Regions from separate parts of the Clostridium ljungdahlii DSM 13528 genome, predicted to be linked through region 1. Evidence: a T-box and tRNA genes for the amino acid it is inferred to sense, from the RefSeq annotation. Region 1 holds a T-box; the other holds one or more tRNA genes.
What was found. A T-box is a leader RNA that pairs with one kind of tRNA and senses whether it is charged. The one in region 1 lies ahead of ileS (isoleucine--tRNA ligase), so its partner is inferred to be a tRNA-Ile.

Region 1 (12,314 bases):
TATTTTCTGGTTCTGCAAATATATTATTTCTACTTATATCCGGAAGTTCCGCTTGAACTCTATCTATATATTCCTCATTAGTAACTACATATATATTATTTGTATCAACTAAAGGCTTAATTCTATCTACAGTATTTCTTAAAAAACTCTTATTATTTACAATTTTTAAAAATTGTTTTGGATTTTTAGCTCTAGATAATGGAAATAATCTTGTTCCTTTACCTCCTGCAAGAATTAGTGCATACAACAATAAATTCACTCCAAATAATACTTGCTATGTTTTATACTATGTATAAATTATTGTAATTGTGAAATACTGTTTAAAATATTATTTCATTACAAGACTAAAAATATAGTGCCTTAAAAACATTTTTAAGGCACTATATTTTATACAACTTGAAGATTTTTATTCTGAATTTCTTCTAGCTTGTACTGTTCAATACCTATATTATTTAGCTTACTCCAAAGTTTTTCCATAACCCTTTCCGGGTTATAATAAAATTCACCTTCTCTTATCTTATAAAATATCCAACCTAATCTTTCTAAATCTAATTGGATTTCCATAATCTCCTTAGAGCTGTAATTTTTCTGAGACAGTTCACTATCACATATAATTGCAACCCTATTTCTCACGTCCTCCACAACAAAGTCTATTTTGTACTTACCTATTTTTACCTCAGGCACAATTTTATATCCCTTGTTTTTTATAATGCCATACACGTCTTTTTGAAATCTAGATTGAAATGCATATTCCATACTTTTATTTTTAACACTATACTTATTATAATTTAGGAAGTAATTTAAGAGAGAATAACGCACACATTCCTCATTTAAATCTTCTAAGTCTATTGAATGAAATAGCCACATCTGATTTCTAGCCCTACTTGCAGCTACATTAAATCTCCTTATGTCATTTTCTTTAGTAAGTGGAGCAAATTTTACATCCTTTGAAATAACCATAGATAAAAACATTATATCCCGCTCATCACCCTGGAAAGAGTAAGCATCTCCACATATGAGCTTTCTATTTATCATCTCTTCTACACCTATTTTTTCTCTAAGCATATTTTCTATAAGATGCCCTTGAGGTTCCCCAAGTAAAGATATAACACCCATAGACATATTAGAATATCTTTTATCCCTACAGCAGGAAACAACCTTATCTACTAAACATTCAGCTTCCTTAACATTTATAGGCTTAGATGCATCTCTAGCCCCGCCATTTACTTTAACAGTGTTTATCGCTGGATAAAATTTTTCACATATTTTAGGATATCTAAGAGGTACTATTTCACCTGAATAGCTTAAATCATTACTGAAGTTTATTATTTCCGGTACGCATCTGAAATGTTCCTTCAACATTAATCTACTTGGAAATACCCTAAGTGCTGTATCATACAAACTAACTTGAAGATCAAACCATTCTTTTTGAGGTATATTTTCCAAGTACTTCTCTATTAAGTCATGCACCACATTCTGATCAATACCTATAGTTTCTGGACTTATTTGTTTGTCATCACCTACTATAACTGCTCTCTTAGCCCTCATAAGTGCACACAATGAGAATATATCGCTCTGACTACTTTCATCAAATATTATTACATCAAACATATTTTTAGATAACTTTATGTTTTCAATAACCCTATTTAAAGGCATAATCCATACAGGTATAACCTTTTTACATTTTTCCATTTCTTTTTGAGCTATCTTCCTATACTGAGGCACCATCTTACCTCTGCCTTTGCCAATTCTTTTTACTGCCTGAGCCCAAGAAAATAAGCTTCTTTTTTCACTTTCCTTAGTTTTAATTATCTGATTATACCAAGTCTTCTTTGATACTATATCTTTTATAAGCACCTTCTCCCTATTTTTTTCATTTTCTATAAGGTCACCTATATTATCATCATTGAAATCATAGGTGCTCTGTAATAAACTATTCCATTTAGCCCACTTCCATGCTTGCCCCCAACTGTTAAACTTTTCCTTATCGTAAGCCCAGTTATCCAATATATTTATGCAAGTTTTGGGACATACTTTTTTCATTTTTCCTATTAACTCATCTATTTTAAGTGATTTATTTTTTACACACTTAATTTCTTCAAATTCATTTAATATCCTCTTAACTTCATCTATATTCAAATTGTCCACAGCTTTATAGAGATCTCTCAACTTTTCCGTAGTTTTTATCAACTTTTTCAATATCTCTATATAGGCTTTGTCTTCATTATATTTATTCATATTCTTTATAAAATTTACGCATTTAATTAAATAATCATAGGTCTCTTTCTTATGCCAATCAATATTTTGTGGAACTGATATTTTCCCAAGAGCCCTTAAGATCTCCCTTTTATACTCCATATCCCAATTTATTATAACATCCAAATAATTTAAATTTTGTTCAATAGCAATAAACTCACTTTCCCTTAAATTAGAGTTTATTGTTTCTCCACCGTAATCTTCCATTACATTATTCCACATAGTCTTTAATGCAGCAAAAATCCTCTCCTGCTGGGTATAGAGTTTAACTATTAAGGCTTGATCCGTATTTTTTAATAAGGCACCATTTACTTTACAATATTCCAGTATATATTTGCATTCAGGATGAAAAATCATAAATACTTTTCCTACTTTTCCCTTTTCATTAAATGCATCAAATAAAATATCAAAGTCTTCTATAAACTTATTTTTGCTTACATTTTCAGGAATCTCTATTTTGCAATTTCTAATCTGATTGTTAATCCTACTCAAGCTCAACATGTATTCGCTGCTTTTGCACAACAAGTCTCTAAATGTTTGCTTTGATATCTTACTATTGTGATAATCTTGAAATACATTCCACCATATATTTTTTTCCTGGAGTTTGGTAATTTTACTTTTACATATATTTGCAAGCTCTAAAACTTTTTCATAGTTGCATTTATTATCGTTAGGTATATGCCACCCTTCTACAGTTTTAATATAATTTTCATATTGGCCATTTAATCTTTTATACTCTGAAATTTTATTATATATTTCATTAAAGTCAGGTAATTTATTTATTATGTTTTTAATGCTATCAAACTTACACTTTTTATCCTTATCTAAATCCCCTAACAGATATATTAACAAATTGAATTCCTTATCTGACAGCGGCATTACTTGATCAATTTTTATTCTATCTTTCATCCAACTATATTTGTCTTTATTGTCTTTGACCCACTTTGCTATATATACAATGTCATACTCTTTTCCCTCATAATTTATACTTCTCTTTTCCCTCTCTCGAATCTTTTTTAATTTTTCATACAGAAGCTCCTCATTTCTCCTGCAAAAGCTTAATTCTTTTTCTAAACTTTTAACTTCTTCATCCATAATTTCTGGATCCATAGAGAGGTTGTCCGTTATTTTTCTTACAGCTTTGTTAAGGTCATTTAACGAATTGATATCGTTTCCCAAAACACTTATACATAAAGGTCTTATTTCTTCAGGTATTTTTTCTGTCAATACTTTAAGTGCTCTACTTGTTTGACTAGTTACAAGTATCTTTTTACCATTTGCCAATAAGTGACATATCAAATTCACTATAGTATGACTTTTTCCCGTTCCAGGTGGTCCTTGTACAACTACTCCATAATTTTCACATATTTTCTTTACTATGCTTTTTTGTTCTGAATTTGCAGGAAGCGGGAATAACAAATTATCCGACACATCCTTCCACTCGCTTTTATCAGCTCCACTGTAATCTGACCCATCTTCATCAACCAAAGCTTTAATGGTCTCAGGTATCTCATATCCATTATCTATTTCATCAATTATATTAGCTATTTCAACCTGCCATAATTTCATACTATTTTTTCTTACCAATATAACGGAGGAATTATAAATAACAGGAAACTGCTCAAAATCAATTTTCTTTTTTAAAACCTTACTCTGACTCAACTTACCCTTAACATTTATGTGGGAAATTAAATTTAAAAATACTGACTTACTTTTTTCTATATTTCTCGGATCTAAATTCAAACGACTTACTTCATCTCCAAGGGAAATAATATCAGACATATTACATTCTTTCAGGCCTTCAAAAATGGAAGTCTCTAACCTAGTCTTACCTGAAGGTATTAATATAAATGAGCCCTTTGCCTTATTAAATTCTATTTTCATTCTAGTAGTCAAAACAGGGTGAAGTATTTTTTCCTTATCTATATTCCATACAATTAAACCATGTCCAAAAACTATCTCAAAATTCTCTCCATTTTTTTCACTTTCCTGGTATAGATTAAAAAACTCCTGATACAGCTTTCCACACTTTTTATTCACCTCAATCCAATTTTCACTGGTAACAGTTTTACTAACAATACATCCAGCCATATGGGAAAACTCTTCTTCCCAGTACAACTTATCATAATCATAAACATTTCTTACGGATTTTTCATTTAGTTTTTTTAATCTTAGCAAATAAGAAAATATCTCTTTTATCTTTTCCCTGTATTCCATAATCCCCCTCCTAATAGTGGTTAACTAATTAATGTATTTACTTTTATGTTAAATTATACCATCATAAGGGAAATACTTCAAAAAAATCGTTAAACAAAATTCAAATATATGTGACGGCATTTTTTTCAATGATTTTATGTACCTTATAAAATACAAATTTCAGCCAAAAAAATTCAGTGAAATATATTTTCACTGAATTTTTTTACTTATTAAATTCCGTCTAAGAATTTTTCCTATTTATTTTTTTATACACTAACTTATACAATACAAATATAATTATAAAAACAACTAATGCTATGTCTGCAAAATGAAACCATTGTCGTATAATTGTCCATTTCTCTCCCATTTTATAACCTGCATATCCTAAAATAATACTCCATATAGAAGATCCAAGTAAAGTGTAAATTATAAATTTTTTAACTTCCATTTTACTTATCCCTGCAGGAAGAGAGATAAAAGTTCTGATTATAGGTAATAGTCGAGAAAAAAACACTATTTTTTCTCCATATTTGCTAAAATAATAATCGCTTTTTTCAATATGGGACCTAGATAATCTGAGTTTTTCCGCGTATTTTTCAACTAAAGGTCTTCCACCTATTTTTCCAATATAATATGCACCTAAAGAACCTATTGTTCCTCCAAATGTACCAACTATTATAACAAGAGGTAAACTTAGTCTTCCCGTATAACTTAGGTATCCTCCAAATGGCAGTATAGCTTCACTTGGAATAGGTATACAGGCACTCTCAAGAGCCATAGCTGCAAATGTGCCTATATACCCCGTTTTATCTAAGACAAAAATAACTATTTCAATTATTTTTTCTACCATTACGTTTTCCTTTCCCTATAATATATATTTTTTTGATTATAATTATATATTATCATTTAATACTTTTGTATTAAATTTTTATAAATAAATTTTTGTCCTAAATAAAATTATTTTTTGCAGGAATCCCTCTCAATCAATTTATGTGACAATACATAGTTCTTTTTTTCAAGTTCTTGCTTATTTATTAATTTTATGAGCATCCTCATTCCAACAGACCCCATGTCATAAGTGGGTTGCGCTACAGTTGTTAGCTTAGGATAAAATATGGAGGCAGAATATATATTGCCAAATCCCATTACATCCACGTCTTCAGGTACCCTAATATTATTATCTCTAAGTGCATTTATAGCTCCCATAGCCACTTCATCACTGGTGCAAAATACTGAATCTACTTTAGTTTTACTGAGTATTTCACTCATTCCTTTGTAACCATCTTTTGCTTTAACATTTCCAAAATAAACCTTACTTTTGTCCAACTTCAGGTTATTTTCCTCAAGAACCTTTCTATACCCTTTGTACCTTACGGCACTAGCATTTGCCATATCTGGATTTTCACCTATGTAAGCTATATTCTTATTTCCATTTTTTATTAGATAAGTTACACCTTCATATGCAGCTTTTTCATTATCAATAGTTACGCTAGGTATACTTTCTTTTTCATTTGTGGTCTCTACTAAAACCATTGGAAGCTGAAGTTGTTTTATGAGATCCAATATTTTTGGTTCTAAGGAATTACTCATATATAAAACTCCATCTACCATCTTCTCTTTCAGAACCTTTAAATATTCCATTTCTTTTTCTATATCTAAATCAGTATTACATAACATTATATTATAATCATATATATTTGCTACATCTTCAGCTCCTCTTACAATCTCAGGATAAAACTGATTAGATATATCCGGGATTATTATCCCTATAGTTCTTGTTCTTTGAGTTTTAAGACTTCTTGCTACTATATTGGGCCTATAACCTAGTTTTTCAATAGCTGTTAAAACCTTTTTTTTAGTTTCTTCATTTACAACGTCTACATCATTAAGTACTCTAGATACTGTAGCTATTGAAACTCCTGCCTCTCTAGCAACGTCTTTAATTGATGCTGCCACCTTATCACCTACCAATTACTTTTTTAATAATTATACTTATAAAATTGACTTATTACAAGCTAATTTACAATATTTCATATATCCAATTAAAACTAATCACTAACTTTAAAATAAATATATATTTAAAATTAGTGATTAGCCTATTTACTAATTGCTTTATTTATTTACTACTTCCATTGCAATATCTAGTTTTTCTCCATTAATGTTACAATTATTATATTCTCTATTGGCATTATAAATAACATCCATAGAAAGAGTTTCTTTTTTTATTCTTTCATCAAACTTTTTCACTACCGCTTCAAGTTTTTCATTACCTGAAATATATAGATTTATCTTATCTGCAACTTCGAAACCACTTTCTTTTCTCATATTTTGAACTTTGCTTAAAATCTCTCTCAAATTTCCTTCTTCTCTAAGTTCTTCTGTAATTGCGGTTTCTAAAACAATTCCAGTGCTTCCTTCTCCTGCAAATGCAAATCCCTCTAAGCCTTCCATTGTAATAAGTAAGTTATCTGAATTTAACTCTATTTCTGACTCTGATATATTTATCTTTACGGTTTCCTTGTCATTTATCTTTTGTGCCAATTCCATTTGATTCATGGATGATATTTCATTCTTTATTTTTGGTATTAATTTACCATATTTTTTACCTAATACAGGTAAATTTGGTTTTATACTAAAGTTAACATACTTTGATAAATCTGCATTAAAAACTATATTTTTAATATTCAATTCATCCTTTATTATATCTCCATAATATTCAGGAAGAGTATTTACACTTATAAGCATTTCAGAAAGAGGCTGCCTATTTTTTATATTAGCACTGTTTCTAGCACTTCTTCCAAGTTTAACTATCTTATAAGCTTCTTCCATATCTTTCTCAAGTTTATCATCTACTGCACTTGAATCATATTCTGGCCATTTACATAAATGAACACTTTCTACTGCATTTTTATCAAGATTTACTACAAGATTTTGATAAATTTCTTCTGTCATAAATGGTACAAATGGTGCAGCTACCAGACATAAAGTATTTAGTACTTTATATAATGTTAAATATGCTCCTATTTTATCATCTGTTAACTTTTGACTCCAGAATCTTGATCTATTTCTTCTTACATACCAGTTTGAAAGTTCATCTACAAAGTTTCCTATATTCTGAGCAGCTTGAGTAATTCTATAATTATCTAAGTGATCTTCAGTTTGCTTTATAAGAGAATTCAATCTGGAGATTATCCACTTATCCATTACATTCTCACTTACAAAATCTTTATAATCCATAGGGTTAAAATTATCTAAATCGGCATAAAGCACATAAAAAGAATATACATTCCATAGGGTACCTAAGAATTTTCTCTGACTATCCTGTACTGCTTCTTCATAAAATCTAGATGGAAGCCATGGTGCACTTTCAGTATAGAAATACCATCTAGCTGCATCTGCTCCTTCATTTTCCAAAATAGTAGAAGGACTTAAAACATTTCCTTTATGCTTTGACATTTTTAATCCGTGTTTATCCAAAACGTGTCCCAGAACCACACAATTTTCAAATGGACTTCTATCAAACATTACAGTAGATATAGCCATAAGAGTATAGAACCATCCTCTAGTCTGGTCTACTGCCTCAGATATAAATTGTGCAGGGAAGTTTTTCTCAAAAACTTCTTTATTTTCAAAAGGATAATGATGCTGTGCAAAAGGCATTGAACCTGAATCAAACCAGCAATCAATTACTTCTGATACTCTCTTCATTTCTTTTCCACAATGAGGACACTTTAACTTAACTCTATCTATATAAGGTTTATGAAGTTCTATATCATCTGGTACATTTATTCCTTTTTCCTTTAATTCTTTAATACTTCCTATGCACTCTCTATGACCACATTCACATTCCCATATTGGAAGAGGTGTACCCCAATATCTTTCTCTGCTAAGTCCCCAATCTATTACTCCTTCAACAAAGTTTCCAAATCTACCAGTTCTTATATTATCAGGATACCAGTTTGTATCATTAGTATTTTTAACTAGTTTATCTCTCATTTGAGACATTCTTATAAACCAAGTATCTCTTGGATAGTATAAAAGTGGAGTATCACATCTCCAACAGAATGGATAGGAGTGAGTAAATTTTTCTGCCTTATAAAGCATTCCTTTTTCTTTTAAATATTCTATTATTTTAGGATCAGCATCTTTTACGAAAAGACCTTTCCATGGAATAACTTCTTCTTTATATCTTCCTTGAGTATCTACAGAATTTGTCATAGGAATATTGTATTTTTTCCCTGTAATACTATCATCTTCACCAAAAGCAGGAGCTGTATGAACTATTCCAGTACCTTCTGTTAAGGTTACATAATCTGCATGAACAACATAATGTGCTTTTCCTTCAAAGGATGCGAAATTGAAGATTGGTTCATAATCAAGTCCAACTAATTCTTCTCCCTTGAACTTTCTTAAGACTTCATATTCTCCCTCTAGCTTTTCTAACATAGCTTCTGCTAGTATTAAATGTTGTTCTTGATTAAGAACTTCTACATAATCATAGCTTTTATTTACAGCTAATGCCATATTATTAGGAAGTGTCCAAGGCGTAGTTGTCCATGCTATCATGTATTTATCTTGGTCCTTAATTTTAAATTTAACATATACTGATGTCTCTTTTACATCTTTATATCCTTGAGAAACTTCATGGGAAGAAAGTGCAGTTCCACATCTAGGACAATATGGCACTATTTTATGACCTTTATATAAAAGATCCTTTTCCCATATTTTTTTAAGTGCCCACCATTCTGATTCTATGTAATCATTGTGATATGTTACATATGGATTATCCATGTCTACCCAGAATCCTAACCTATCAGACATTTCTTTCCATTGGCTTACATAAGTAAATACACTATTCTTACATTTCTTTATAAAATCTTCTACACCGTATTTTTCAATTTGTGGTTTTCCAGAAATCCCAAGACTCTTTTCAACTTCTAGTTCAACAGGAAGCCCATGCGTATCCCAACCTGCTTTTCTCAATACTTTATATCCCCTCATAACCTTATATCTTGGTATAAGATCTTTCATAACTCTAGTTAGAACGTGTCCTATATGAGGTTTGCCATTTGCAGTTGGAGGTCCATCGTAAAAAGTAAAGTATTCACCATCCTCATTTTCTTTAAAACTTTTTTCAACTACTTTTTTATCTTGCCATAATTTTAAAACATCCTTTTCCATCTGTACAAAAGTTTTATCACTATCAATTTTTTTATACATGGATTTAACCCCTTTCTATTCTCATTGTTAAGTTTTTACTATTTTTCAATGTTTATACACCATATAATTTTTAAACTAAAAAATACGCAATAAAAAAACTTCATCCAAATAGGACGAAGTTTAACTCGCTGTACCACCTATGGGTAATAAATTTAAGTACTACCATACTCTATTCTGTAACGTAGAATTACGTAAGAATTTACTAAAGTGATTATAAAAATACTGTTCAATTCTTCAACTCCCAGGTGATTTTCTTTAAGCTTTTCTATGGGTTTTCAGCACTCCCCCACTCTCTGTAAATAAAAACAAACTTAAATACTTTTCCTGTTCAATGTTTTTCAATTACTACCTATATAATTTCCTTTTATTATATTATATGAATTTTCTATTGTCAATTTTTTTAGACAATTTTTTTGTATTATATTCCTAAAACCTGTAATATAGCACTTGCTATGGCTTGTGCAGCTTTACTTCTACCACCATCAGTTCCTAATATTCCCGCATCATTTTTATTGGTAAGAAAACCTAACTCCGTTAAAACCGTTGGTGCAGTAGTATGCTTTGCTATATAAAGCCAGCTTCCATCTTTAAGTCCCCTGCTATAGGTTCCAAGAGCACTAGACAAGCTTTTTTGTATAGCCTCTGCCATTTTCTCTCCCTTTACACTTCCTGTATAATACAGTGTTTCAGTTCCTTCTGCAGCTGGATCATCAAAAGCATTGGTATGAATTGAAATCATATAGGTTGCACCTGCATTGTTTGCAGTATCACATCGTCTTTGAAGACTTTCAGTGACAGTTAAAGAAGTTGTTTTTCGCTCATCTGTAGTCCTAGTATAAATTACTTTCACTCCCTTGGATTCAAGTATTTTCCCAACTTTTAAGCCAACACTTAAAGTTACATCATCCTCTTGAAATCCATTTCCATTTGAACCTATATCACTACCTATGCCATGACCAGGATCTATAACTATCACAGGTGCACCTTCCGATGGTATTACTGGTACTGGCTCTATTTGTTTTGCTTTTACAGTTAAAGTAAATGTTACAGTTTTACTATATCCTGTTACAGTTCCCTTATACGTAAATATACCTACCTTAGATGTGTCAACATTGTTTGGATTCCATACAATATTTACTTTTTTACTAGTTCCATCACTCATGGTAGCTTGTACACTAGTTGGCAGAGAATACTTACTTCCTACAATTATACTATCCGATAAGTTAGATATTGAACTTACATTTACTGTATTTTCTTCCTGAAGAGATGGTAAAGACTTTAAAATTCCATTTGCAATAGCTGATGCACTTTTATTTTGAAAATCTTCACTTCCAATTAATTGGCTTTCCTTAGGATTAGTCATAAAGCCAAGTTCAACCATAACAGCTGGTGCTGTAGTTCCCATCAGTATTTTATGCTGAGCTGTCCCTTCTTTAATCCCTCTGTTAGAGAGTCCTGTATAACTTATTAAGTCACTTTGAATATTATTTGCTGTATTTTTAGCAGAATCATTTGAAGCTCTATAATAAGTTTCTATTCCATTCACCAAGGCACTTCCCGTATAGCAATTAACATGCAGACTGACAAACAAATTTGATTTTGCGTTATTTGCTATGTCAAAACGAGCTTGTAAATTTGTACTATCATTCCAGGTTACATTATCATCTTTCCTGGTGTAAACCACGTTTACTCCATTTTGCTCTAATATTTTTCCAGTCTTTAGTGCCACAGACAAATCTACATCTTTTTCTTTCAATCCTGCTTCACTTATATTTCCTGCATCAGTTCCTCCATGACCAGCATCAATTGTAACAGTATATTTGTTATTAGAACTTGGGTTAGATTTCACTCCAAATTGCACCTTAGCTTCGCTGGACAGATTTTTCCCATTTACAGCTTTTACTCCACTTTTTACAATTAAATTATAGGTTTTACCATATGCATACTGGCTTTTAGGGGTAACTACTACACCCATCCCATCCTTTTCAACCTGCAAAGATATGGGGACAGCATTTCCTGTACTATCTGTTACCACTATGTTTGAATCATTTACTGTATCTTGGTCTAATTTCATGTTGAACTTTATATTCCAGGACTTATTGGTTTCCACATCATTTCCTATAGTAATTCCGCTGTAATTAATTGCATGTACAGTATTTCCTTTTGCAAACATAATTAATACAAATATAAGACTTAATAATATCATCATAGAAATTCTTGTAATCTTCAAATAATGACCCCCGTTCAGCAGAATAATTGCCTTAGTGTAACATATACTATTATAATTATAGTATAAAAAATGAGAATTTTGTACTTAAAAATTGTTATGTTAACATATTAATTCAAAATAATCAAAACATATTTTACAAAGGGGCGATATTCTATGAAAATAAGATGGTTTGGTCATTCAAGTTTCTTATTTGAAGATTCAAAAGGTAGAAAACTTTTAACAGATCCTTTTGACGAAACTGTAGGCTATAAAACTTTTAAAGGAGACGTTGATGTCGTTACAATAAGCCACAATCATTTTGACCACTGTTATACTGAAAAGATAAACTACAAACATATTATAAATAAAATAGGCGCTTTTAATCTGTGTGATATACCTATCTATGGTATACCTTCTTATCACGATAAAGTTA
Region 2 (12,314 bases), 340 kb from region 1:
GTAGCCGTAGGAGAACCTGCGGCTGGATCACCTCCTTTCTAGGGAGTCGAAAGATAGAGTATAATCTATCTTATAAATTGATGGTTTAAGTAAGTTAGAAAGTCTACTCTGTTTAATTTTGAAGGATCAGATAGATTCTTCTTTCAGTTTACAAGCAATTAGGAATGTAAATTGAAAAATTGTCCTTTGAAAATTGCACAGTAAATAAGAAATAAAGTAAAGCTAAGGTTATAATATAACCTTTGTAGAATAAACTTTAATATCATTTTAAAGATTTAAGATGATACAAAGAAAATTGCTAATAGCAATTTTCGACAATAAAGGTCAAGCTACAAAGGGCGCATGGAGGATGCCTTGGCACCAGGAGCCTAAGAAGGACGCGATAAGCTGCGAAAAGCTCTGGGTAGGCGCAAATAGCCAGAGAACCAGAGATATCCGAATGGGGAAACCCACCTAGACAACGCTAGGTACTGCAAACTGAATACATAGGTTTGTAGAGGCAAACCCGGGGAACTGAAACATCTAAGTACCCGGAGGAAGAGAAAGAAACATCGATTTCCTAAGTAGCGGCGAGCGAAAGGGAAAGAGCCCAAACCAGGAACTTGTTCCTGGGGTTGCGGATAGGTCATAAAAACTGTGAAGTGTTAATTGAAGAGAGCTGGAAGGCTCCGCCGGAGAAGGTAAAAGCCCTGTAAATGAAAACAAAGAGCAGTCAGATCTAATCCAGAGTACCACGAGACACGAGAAACCTTGTGGGAAACAGGGAGGACCACCTCCCAAGGCTAAATACTACCTGGTGACCGATAGAGAAGGAGTACCGTGAGGGAAAGGTGAAAAGAACCCCGGGAGGGGAGTGAAATAGAACCTGAAACCGTGTGTCCACAAACAGTCGAAGTACGTAAAGTACGACGGCGTGCTTTTTGTAGAACGAGCCAGCGAGTTACGATATGCAGCAAGGTTAAGTACTTAAGGTACGGAGCCGGAGGGAAACCGAGTCTGAAAAGGGCGAAAAGTTGTATGTTGTAGACCCGAAACCGAGTGACCTATCCATGGCCAGGTTGAAGCGGAAGTAAAATTCCGTGGAGGACCGAACCACGTTGGTGTTGAAAAACCATGGGATGAGCTGTGGATAGCGGAGAAATTCCAATCGAACTCGGAGATAGCTGGTTCTCCTCGAAATAGCTTTAGGGCTAGCGTCGGAAATGAGTAATGGAGGTAGAGCACTGAATGGGGTAGGGGCTGACAACAGTTACTGAACCTTATCAAACTCCGAATGCCATATACTTGAATTCCGGCAGTCAGACTGCGAATGATAAGATCCGTGGTCAAAAGGGAAACAGCCCAGACCACCAGCTAAGGTCCCAAAGTGTAAGTTAAGTGGGAAAGGATGTGTGATTTCTAAGACAACTAGGATGTTGGCTCAGAAGCAGCCACTCATTTAAAGAGTGCGTAATAGCTCACTAGTCAAGAGATCATGCGCCGAAAATGTCCGGGGCTAAAACTTACCACCGAAGCTGTGGACTCGAAAGAGTGGTAGAGGAGCATCCTGTATGAGTAGAAGTCGTACCGGAAGGAACGGTGGATTGTACAGGAGAGAGAATGCTGGCATAAGTAGCGAGAAATAAGTGAGAATCTTATTGGTCGAAAACCTAAGGTTTCCTGGGGAAGGTTCGTCCGCCCAGGGTAAGTCGGGACCTAAGCCGAGGCCGAAAGGCGTAGGTGATGGACAATCGGTTGAAATTCCGATACCGCATAAAAGCGTTTGACAAAAGGGATGACGCAGGAGGATAAGGTGTGCATACAAATGGATGTATGTCTAAGCATCGAGTCAGGTATACCAGGAAAATCCGGTATATCAATGATGAGGTGTTATGGGGAACCCGCAAGGGGAAGTACCTGATTTCACGCTGCCGAGAAAAGTCTCTATGGAGTTTTTATGTGCCCGTACCGCAAACCGACACAGGTAGGTGAGGAGAGAATCCTAAGACCATCGGAAGAATTGTTGTTAAGGAACTAGGCAAATTAACCCCGTAACTTAGGGAGAAGGGGAGCCACGCAAGTGGCCGCAGAGAAAAGGCTCAAGCAACTGTTTATCAAAAACACAGGTTTCTGCTAAAGCGAAAGCTGAAGTATAGGAGCTGACGCCTGCCCGGTGCTGGAAGGTTAAGGGGAAGACTTAGCGCAAGCGAAGGTCAGAACTTAAGCCCCAGTAAACGGCGGCCGTAACTATAACGGTCCTAAGGTAGCGAAATTCCTTGTCGGGTAAGTTCCGACCCGCACGAATGGCGTAATGATTTGAGCACTGTCTCGACAACAAATCCGGCGAAATTGAAGTGCAAGTGAAGATGCTTGCTACCCGCGATTGGACGGAAAGACCCCGTAGAGCTTTACTGCAGTTTAGCACTGAATTTCGGTATTGTCTGTACAGGATAGGTGGGAGACTAGGAAGTAGTGGCGCCAGCCATTACCGAGTCGATGTTGGGATACCACCCTGATAGTACTGGAATTCTAACCGGGCTCCATGAAACTGGAGACGGGACAATGTTAGGCGGGCAGTTTGACTGGGGCGGTCGCCTCCTAAAAAGTAACGGAGGCGTACAAAGGTTCCCTCAGAAGGGTTAGAAATTCTTCGAAGAGTGCAAAGGCAGAAGGGAGCTTGACTGCGACACAAACAGGTGGAGCAGGGACGAAAGTCGGGCTTAGTGATCCGGTGGTACCTCGTGGGAGGGCCATCGCTCAACGGATAAAAGCTACCTCGGGGATAACAGGCTGATCTCCCCCAAGAGTTCACATCGACGGGGAGGTTTGGCACCTCGATGTCGGCTCGTCGCATCCTGGGGCTGAAGTAGGTCCCAAGGGTTGGGCTGTTCGCCCATTAAAGCGGCACGCGAGCTGGGTTCAGAACGTCGTGAGACAGTTCGGTCCCTATCCGTCGCGGGCGCAGGAAATTTGAGAGGAGCTGTCCTTAGTACGAGAGGACCGGGATGGACCGACCGCTGGTGAACCAGTTGTTCCGCCAGGAGCATAGCTGGGTAGCCAAGTTGGGAAGGGATAAACGCTGAAAGCATCTAAGTGTGAAGCCCACCTCAAGATAAGATTTCCCATAGCGTAAGCTAGTAAGACCCCTCGAAGAACACGAGGAGATAGGTCAGAGGTGTAAGCAGGGCAACTTGTTAAGCTGACTGATACTAATAGGTCGAGGGCTTGACCAAATAAAAACGAAAGAAAAAAAGTTTACTGTGCAATTTTGAGAGGACAAAGTTCTTCTTTAACTATAAAATTTTTATAGTTAAATTCATGTTTAGTATTGACAGTTGTTTAAAAGCACTGTATAATATAAAACTGTGATAAGAAAATATCTGGTGGTAATGACGTGAAGGTAACACCCCTTTCCATACCGAACAGGAAGGTTAAGCTTCAGGGTGCCGATGGTACTGCAGGGGAGGCTCTGTGGGAGAATAGGTCGCTGCCAGGTAATAAGGATCTTTAGCTCAGTTGGTTAGAGCAACCGGCTCATAACCGGTGGGTCCGGGGTTCGAGTCCCTGAAGGTCCACCATGCGGGGGTATAGCTCAGCTGGGAGAGCATCTGCCTTGCACGCAGAGGGTCAAGAGTTCGAATCTCTTTATCTCCACCAAAACGAGTAACATTTTGTTACTCGTTTTTTAAAGAAATACACTGCATAGATTGTTCCGTGGTAGCTCAATGGTTGAGCATTCGGCTGTTAACCGAAGGGTTGGAGGTTCGAGCCCTCTCCACGGAGCCATTTTTATTTTTTGAATTTATTTAATTAAAATAGATTAGTAAAAATAAACCAAAGGTAGCTCACCTTTGGTTTATTTTTTATGAAGTGCATATTTTAGGTACTTGTTTTCATAGATAATAATATAAAAGTAAAATTATTTTGAAAATTTAATTAATTGTAGGAGGAATTTTAATTAGCAAATAGAATATATAATTAATCGAAAAGTAAGGGGAGGGATTGCTTATGAAAAAATATTCAGTAAATAATTTAAGAAATGTAGGATTTATTGGGCATAGCGGTTCTGGTAAAACTACATTAACAGAAGCAATACTTTATTACACAAAAGTTATTGATAGGTTTGGAAGAATTGAAGATGGAAGTACTGTTAGTGATTACGATATTGAAGAAAAAAAGAGAAAAATATCCATAGCTTCATCTTTAGCTTCTTGTGAATGGAAAAATACAAAGATAAATTTAGTTGATATGCCAGGATATTTTGACTTTATAGGAGAGACTATGGAAGGACTGAGGGCAATTGATGTAGCTATAATTGTTTTATCAAGTGTATCTGGAATTCAAGTGGGAGCTGAGAAATCTTGGAGTGGTGTCAATAAAAGTAAACTTCCTAGAGCTTTTTATATAAATAAGTTGGATAGAGAAAATTCAAATTTTGATAAAACATTGGCAGAATTAAAAGAAAAGTTTGGTATGTCTGTAGTACCAATTCAATATCCTATAGGAACGGAAAATAATTTTAAAGGAATTGTAAACGTTATTTCAGGAAAAGCTAAAATAATGAATAATAAGAACATAGCAGAGGAAACTACTATACCAAAAGATATTTTGGATAAAATCACAAAATGTAGAGATATGGTTATGGAAGCTGTGGCAGAAACAGATGAGGAACTTTTAGATAAATATTTTAGTGAGGGTACTTTAAGTGATGAGGACATTTACAAAGGATTAGTAAGAGGCTGTTCAAGAGGTGAAATTGCACCTGTAATGTGCGGATCTGCTGTAAATGGGATAGGAATAGATACTTTATTAGAAGATATAATCCAATGTTTCCCATCTCCTGAAACTTCAGAGGTAATTGATGTTAATTTAGAACAAAAATCACAGGTTGTAGTTAAAGTAGATGAAAAAAGTCCATTTTCAGCTTTTATTTTTAAAACTATAGCTGACCCTTTTGTAGGTAAGTTATCTCTATTTAGAGTTATGACTGGTAAGCTTAAATCAGATATGACAGTATATAATGTAAAAAAAGATAAAAGTGAAAAAATAGGAACCTTATATTTTTTAAAGGGAAAACAGCAGATACCTGTATCGGAAATAGGAGCTGGAGATTTGGGTGCTGTTGCTAAACTACAATTTGCCAGCACAGGGGATACCTTATGTGATCCATCGTCTTTGGTCGTATTTAAAGATATTGAATTTCCAGAACCAGTAATTTCGATGGCCATGCTACCTAAATCTAAAAATGATGAGGATAAAATATTTAATGGATTAAGTAAATTGTTAGAGGAAGATCCTACTTTTAAGATATCTAGAGATATAGAAAATGCAGAGACTATAATTTCTGGACAGGGTGAAGTTCATATTGACGTGATATCATCTAAATTAAAGTCTAAATTTGGGACGGATGTTATTCTGAGAGAACCAAAAGTACATTATAGAGAAACAATAAGGAAAACCTCAGATGTACAGGGCAAACACAAAAAGCAATCAGGAGGACATGGACAGTATGGAGATGTAAAAATCAAGTTTGAGCCAAGAAATGATAATGAAGATGATTTAGAATTTGTGGATAAAGTAGTAGGGGGAGTAGTTCCAAGACAGTATATACCGGCAGTTGAAAAAGGGCTTAGAGAATGTATTAGTCATGGGGTTTTAGCTGGATACCCTATAATAAGGATAAAAGCTACATTACATGATGGATCATATCATCCAGTAGACTCTTCAGAAATGGCTTTTAAGGTAGCAGCATCTTTAGCCTATAAGAAAGGAATTTTAGAAGCTGATCCTGTATTATTAGAACCAATTTTACATGTAGAAGTATGTGTCCCTGAAGAGTATATGGGAGATATAATTGGGAATATAAATAAACGAAGAGGTAGAGTACTGGGAATGGAAACTTCCGGCAAGAATCAGATAATAATAGCTGAAGTACCTGAAGCAGAAATGTTTAAATATGCTACAGATTTAAGGTCCATGACTCAAGCTAGAGGAAGTTTCAATATGAAATTTGAAAGATATGAAGAAGTCCCAGATGTTCAAGCAAATAAGATAATAGAAAGCAAAAATAAAATAAAAGTTAGGCAAGAATAAATTTCAGCCTCAATAGAATATAATTCTATTGAGGCTTTTTAAAACTAAATATTGTGTATATTTTAATTCACTACAATGAATAATAATTTTATTAATCATTAGATGAACTTTTCAATTAAGGAGAGATTATATGTCTGAATATAAAATGAGCATAAAAGGTAAAATTACTTTAGAGGATTATAGTAGTATATATGATTATATAGCAATAGTAAATAAAAATGATAAATTAACTATAGTTGTAGATAGCAATGAAAATGAAAATGTAGAGATAGTATGCAATATGTTAAAAAATAAGTATTTTACTGTTAATCCAAATAGGCCCTGTGATGGAGGAAAGTATTGTATAAAAGCATTTAAGAATGAGGATTAAATTATTCTACAGGGTGACTATTCTTATTTAACACATATAAACAGTATACAATAGTATGTATTAGAAAAATGGAGAAAATAGTATTTGAACTTAGTATTTATGTATAAAACAAATATATTTAGTGAAATATAGAAGTTGAATAAAACCTAAATTAATAATATTATTAATTTAAGGTCAAAGAAAGTCAAAGTCAAGAAGGTGGTAAATTGGCAAGATTATCAGATATAATAGAAGACTTTATAAAAGAAATGCTTAATAATAGTGAGGAGACTAAACTTCAAATTGGCAGAAACGAACTAGCTAATTATTTTAGCTGTGCGCCCTCCCAGATAAATTATGTATTGACTACTAGATTTACTATGGATAAAGGTTACTACATAGAAAGCAAGAGGGGCGGCGGCGGATGTATAATTATACGAAAAGTAGAATTTGACTGTAATGAGAATTTACTTAAAAGTATAATAGAAAAAATAGGGGATACCATAACATACAATACTGCTGCACAGCTTATAGAAACGCTACTTGAAGAGCAAGTTATAACGGAAAGAGAAAACATAATATTAAAGACTATAATAAATGATAGGACACTAAATATTGCATTGAATAATAAAAATAAATTGAGGGCAGATATATTAAAATCAATTATAGTAGTTATATTTAGAAGCCCTAAATTTGGTATGAATAGATAGATAAATATATGATATAATATTTATTGTATTAAATTACATTAAATGTTAATCATATATGCATAGGAGTGATGATATGATTTGTGATATATGTAAGAAGAATGAAGCTACAGTTCATATAACAAAAATAATAAATGGTTCCAAGCAGGATATTAATTTATGTGAAAAATGTGCTATGGAAAAGGGAGAACTTAATTTTGTACCTCAAATAGACTTTGTTTCTCCATTTGGATTCCAAAATATTTTAAGTGGAATCATGGATTATATGACAAGTGGCAATAATGAAGAACATAAAACCTTTGATATATCTTGTAAAACTTGTGGTACATCTTATAGTGAATTTAAAAAAACAGGTCTTTTAGGATGCAGTGAGTGCTATAAAAATTTTAGTAATATTTTAGGACCTGTAATTAAGAGGGTTCAAGCAAATTTAGGTCATACAGGTAAAATACCTAAAAATCAGGGAAAAAGTATTATTGAAAGAAATAAGCTTTTGAAGTTAAAGTCAGATCTTCAAAAGGCAGTATCCTTAGAGGAGTATGAAAAAGCAGCAACTATAAGAGATGCTATAAAAGAAATTGAGAAACAAGTTCATGTGAGCAACGAAAATAGGAAGGAGGGTTAACTTTGAATAATTGGACGACTACTTGTGATGACAGCAACGGCGGTTTGGTAATAAGTAGCAGGATAAGATTAGCTAGAAATTTGGCTGAAGTTCCATTTCCACATAAATTAAATGAAGAAAAAAGCAAAGAGGTAATCAAACTAGTAGAGAATGCTTTTTATACACCTTCTAGTAATAAGGACACATTTAAGACCAATTATTTGTGGGAAGAAACTGATAATGAGAAGCGAAATTATCTGGAAAAGCACCTTATAAGCAAAAATTTGATAGATAACAGCCACAAATCTGCTTTTATACTAGATAATCAGCAGACTATAAGTATTATGATAAATGAAGAAGATCATATTAGAATTCAATGTATAACAGCAGGGTTAAATTTAGAAGAAGTGTATAATGTAAGTGATAAAATAGATGATTTATTGGAAGGAAATTTAAAGTATGCATTTGATGAAAAGTTAGGTTATCTTACAGCATGTCCTACTAATATAGGAACGGGACTTAGAGCTTCTGTTATGCTGCATTTGCCAGCACTTTCTTTAAACAATCAGATGAATGGATTTTTAAATGCATTATCTCAAGTTGGAATGACTGTTAGAGGATTGTATGGTGAAGGTTCAAAGGCCATAGGGAATATATATCAAATTTCCAATCAGGTTACTTTAGGTAGAAGCGAAGAGGAAATACTGAGCAATTTAAAAGCTGTAGTTGTTCAGGTAACAAATGAAGAAAAGGCTTCTAGAGAAAATCTTATGAAAAAATTTAAATATGAGGTAGAAGATAAAATTTACAGAGCATTGGGTATATTAAAATCAGCAGTGATTTTAAATGTAAATGAATGTTTCAAACTTTTGTCTGATGTAAGATTAGGCGTTGAAATGGGAATAATTAAGAATATAAGCAAGGCAACTTTGAATAATCTTTTAGTAAGTACACAGCCTGCTACAATACAAGATGGAAATGAGAAAATTTTATCAGCCATTGAAATGAATCTTAATAGGGCAAAAATTGTAAAAGAAAAATTAAATATTGATAAAGTTCAATAAGAAGGATGGTGAAATATACTATGATGTTTGGAAGATTTACGGAAAGAGCACAAAAAGTATTAGTTTATGCTCAAGAAGAAGCACAAGCACTTCAACATGGATATGTAGGTACAGAACATATACTTTTGGGAATATTAAAAGAAGAAGGAATATCCAGGAATCTTTTAAGTGATATGAATGTAAACATTGAAACAGTAAGAAATTTTATAGAAGAATATGAGGGTAGGGGAGAAATAAATTTGTACAATAAAGAAATCCCTCTTACTCCAAGGACAAAAAGGCTTTTAGAGCTAAGTTTGTTTGAAGCCAGAAATCTAAACCATAACTATATAAGTCCAGAGCATATCCTACTTGCACTTATAAGAGAAGCAGAGGGAGTTGCGTTTACTATTTTAAATAATTTGGGAGTAGATTTTAATAAGCTGAGGAAGGAACTTGTGGATTCACTTTCGGGAGAGCAATCATCAATGAATTCAAACAGTACTAAGAAAGAAAATGGAGAGCCAACCCCAACTTTAGATCAGTTTGGAAGAGACTTAACAGACATGGCAAAAGAGGGAAAGTTGGACCCTGTTATAGGAAGAGATAAAGAAACTCAGAGGGTTTTGGAAATACTAAGTAGAAGAACTAAGAATAATCCTTGTCTAATAGGAGACCCTGGTGTAGGTAAAACTGCAATTGCAGAAGGATTGGCAGAAAAGATAGTATCGTGTAATATACCTGAACTTTTAAGGGGAAAAAGAGTAGTAACATTAGATCTTTCTTCAATGATAGCGGGATCAAAATATAGAGGAGAATTTGAAGAAAGACTTAAAAAAGTTATGGAAGAGATAAGAAAATCAGGTAATGTAATATTATTCATAGATGAAATTCATACTATAATAGGAGCGGGAGCAGCAGAAGGTGCTATAGATGCATCTAATATATTAAAACCAGCTTTAGCTAGAGGAGAAATACAATGCATAGGAGCCACTACTATAGATGAATATAGAAAATACATTGAAAAGGATGCTGCACTTGAAAGAAGATTTCAGCCTATAATAGTAGGAGAACCTACTAAGGAGGAGGCAGTTTTAATATTAAAAGGTCTTAGAGATAAATATGAGGCTCATCATAGAGTAAAAATAATAGATGAAGCTATAGATGCAGCAGTAAATTTATCAGATAGATATATTACAGATAGATATTTACCTGATAAGGCAATTGATCTTATAGATGAAGCAGCTGCTAAAGTTAGAATACAAAATTTAATTGCCCCACCAGATTTAAAAAATTTAGAAGAAGAATTAGAAAAGGCAACTAAGGAAAAAGAGGATTCTATTAGAGTACAGGATTTTGAAAAAGCTGCTAGTTTAAGGGATAAAGAAAAGGAATTAAAAAATAAGTTAGAAGGATTAAAAACTAACTGGAAGACTAAAAAAGAAGTATCAACACTTACGGTAGGAGAAGACCAAATTGCATCAGTGGTATCTCAGTGGACCAATATACCTGTAGAGAAGTTAACTGAAAAAGAATCAGAGAGATTGCTCAAACTAGAGGAAATTCTTCATAAGAGAGTAGTAGGTCAAGATGAAGCAGTTAAATCCATTTCTAAGGCAGTAAGAAGGGCTAGAGTTGGGCTTAAAGATCCAAAGAGACCTATAGGTTCATTTATATTTTTGGGGCCTACAGGTGTTGGAAAAACTGAGTTGTCAAAAGCTTTGGCAGAGGCTATGTTTGGCGACGAAAACAATATGATAAGAATTGATATGTCGGAATATATGGAAAAGCATACAGTATCTAGACTTATAGGATCGCCTCCAGGGTATGTAGGCTATGATGAAGGAGGACAGCTTACTGAAAAAGTAAGAAGAAATCCTTATTCAGTAGTATTGTTTGATGAAATAGAAAAAGCACACCCAGAAGTATTTAATATATTACTTCAAATACTTGAAGATGGAAGATTAACCGATGGAAAAGGAAAAACAATAAACTTTAAAAATACCATAATAATAATGACTTCTAATGTAGGAGCAGCTACCATTAGAAAACAAAAATCTATGGGATTTACTGCTGCTAAAGGTGATGACAAGGAAAGTCAATATGAAAAGATGAAAGATAATATAATGGAGGAACTTAAAAATTCTTTTAGACCTGAGTTTTTAAACAGAATAGATGATATTATAGTCTTCCACCAGTTAGAAGAGGAAGATTTAAAACAAATAGTAAAACTCATGTTAAAAGATGTTTCCTCAAGGCTTAAAGATCAGGAAATAGAAATTGGATTTACAGATAAAGCGCAGGAGCTTTTGGCAAAAGAAGGCTTTGATTTAACTTATGGTGCAAGACCGCTTAGAAGAGCAATTACAAAAACTGTAGAAGATAAACTTTCTGAAGAAATGCTTAGAGGTAATGTTAAAAAAGGAGATAAAGTTAAAGTAGTTGTAGAAAAAGGAGAATTATCATTTAATAAAGTCAATTAATGATTGACTCACATAAAATTAAACTTTATACTTTTTACAGTATAAAGTTTAATTTTTATATAAATTTAGCTATTTTTATCGATTTATACAGGAAGAGATGATTCAATGGTAAAGAAAAAAACGGTTTTTGTATGCCAGGAATGTGGATATGAATCCCCAAAGTGGCTTGGTAAATGTCCTAACTGTAATAAATGGAACTGCATGATAGAAGAGATTAAGTCACCTCAGGAAGTAACATTTTCTAATATGAAATTTAGCAGCACGCCAAAAAGTATAAATAATATAAAATCTGGTGAATACGAAAGGCTAGATACTGGTATAATGGAATTGAATAGAGTTCTTGGAGGAGGTATTGTAAAAGGTTCAATAACACTTATATCCGGGGCTCCTGGTATTGGAAAATCAACTCTGCTTTTACAGACAGCCAGCAATATTGCTGAAAAATATGGGAAAGTGCTGTATGTCTCAGGAGAAGAGTCAGAAGAACAGATAAAGATGAGGGGAGATAGACTTGATTCTTTGTCTAATGATCTTTATATAGTTTCAGAAGTTAATATTGATAAAATAAAAGCTCATATAGAACAAACTAAACCCGTATTTGTAGTAGTGGATTCTATTCAGACTTTATTTAAAGAATCTATTAGCTCAGCACCGGGTAGTGTGTCTCAAGTAAGGGAAACTTCTAACGATATTATGCGTATAGGGAAGTCTAATAATATATCTTTTTTTATAGTGGCACATGTTACAAAGCAGGGTGAGCTAGCAGGACCTAGGGTACTAGAGCACATGGTGGATACTGTACTGTCTTTTGAAGGAGAAAGAACTGGAGAGCTAAGAATTTTAAGAACTGTAAAAAATCGTTTTGGTACTACCAGTGAAATTGGTGTATTTGAAATGGCAGGAAGCGGACTTAAAGAAATATTAAATCCTTCTGCAGCATTTTTAGAAGATAGAGAATTTCAAAAAGAAGGTTCTGTAATTATTGGTATAATGGAAGGAAGAAGACCTATACTAGTAGAAATACAAGCGTTGGTTAGCGAAACTAAAGCAGTTATG

Region 2: it encodes a tRNA-Ile, which carries the amino acid that the T-box ahead of ileS (isoleucine--tRNA ligase) is inferred to sense. The anticodon was not compared.

What each region holds. Positions count from the first base shown of each region.
Region 1 is NC_014328.1:184,408-196,721, reverse strand. Features, by position in the region: gene CLJU_RS00940 (mannose-1-phosphate guanylyltransferase) at 1-250, opposite strand, end outside; gene CLJU_RS00935 (AAA domain-containing protein) at 388-4,473, opposite strand; gene CLJU_RS00930 (DedA family protein) at 4,694-5,302, opposite strand; gene CLJU_RS00925 (LacI family DNA-binding transcriptional regulator) at 5,410-6,408, opposite strand; gene ileS (isoleucine--tRNA ligase) at 6,565-9,672, opposite strand; T-box leader at 9,779-10,013, opposite strand; gene CLJU_RS00915 (N-acetylmuramoyl-L-alanine amidase) at 10,091-11,902, opposite strand; gene CLJU_RS00910 (MBL fold metallo-hydrolase) at 12,056-12,314, shown strand, end outside.
Region 2 is NC_014328.1:4,472,400-4,484,713, reverse strand. Features, by position in the region: rRNA gene CLJU_RS20415 (16S ribosomal RNA) at 1-38, shown strand, start outside; rRNA gene CLJU_RS20410 (23S ribosomal RNA) at 323-3,212, shown strand; rRNA gene rrf (5S ribosomal RNA) at 3,359-3,475, shown strand; tRNA gene CLJU_RS20400 (tRNA-Ile) at 3,481-3,557, shown strand; tRNA gene CLJU_RS20395 (tRNA-Ala) at 3,561-3,636, shown strand; tRNA gene CLJU_RS20390 (tRNA-Asn) at 3,691-3,765, shown strand; gene fusA (elongation factor G) at 3,988-6,072, shown strand; gene CLJU_RS20380 (hypothetical protein) at 6,203-6,442, shown strand; gene CLJU_RS20375 (CtsR family transcriptional regulator) at 6,649-7,131, shown strand; gene CLJU_RS20370 (UvrB/UvrC motif-containing protein) at 7,205-7,753, shown strand; gene CLJU_RS20365 (protein arginine kinase) at 7,756-8,796, shown strand; gene CLJU_RS20360 (ATP-dependent Clp protease ATP-binding subunit) at 8,817-11,258, shown strand; gene radA (DNA repair protein RadA) at 11,364-12,314, shown strand, end outside.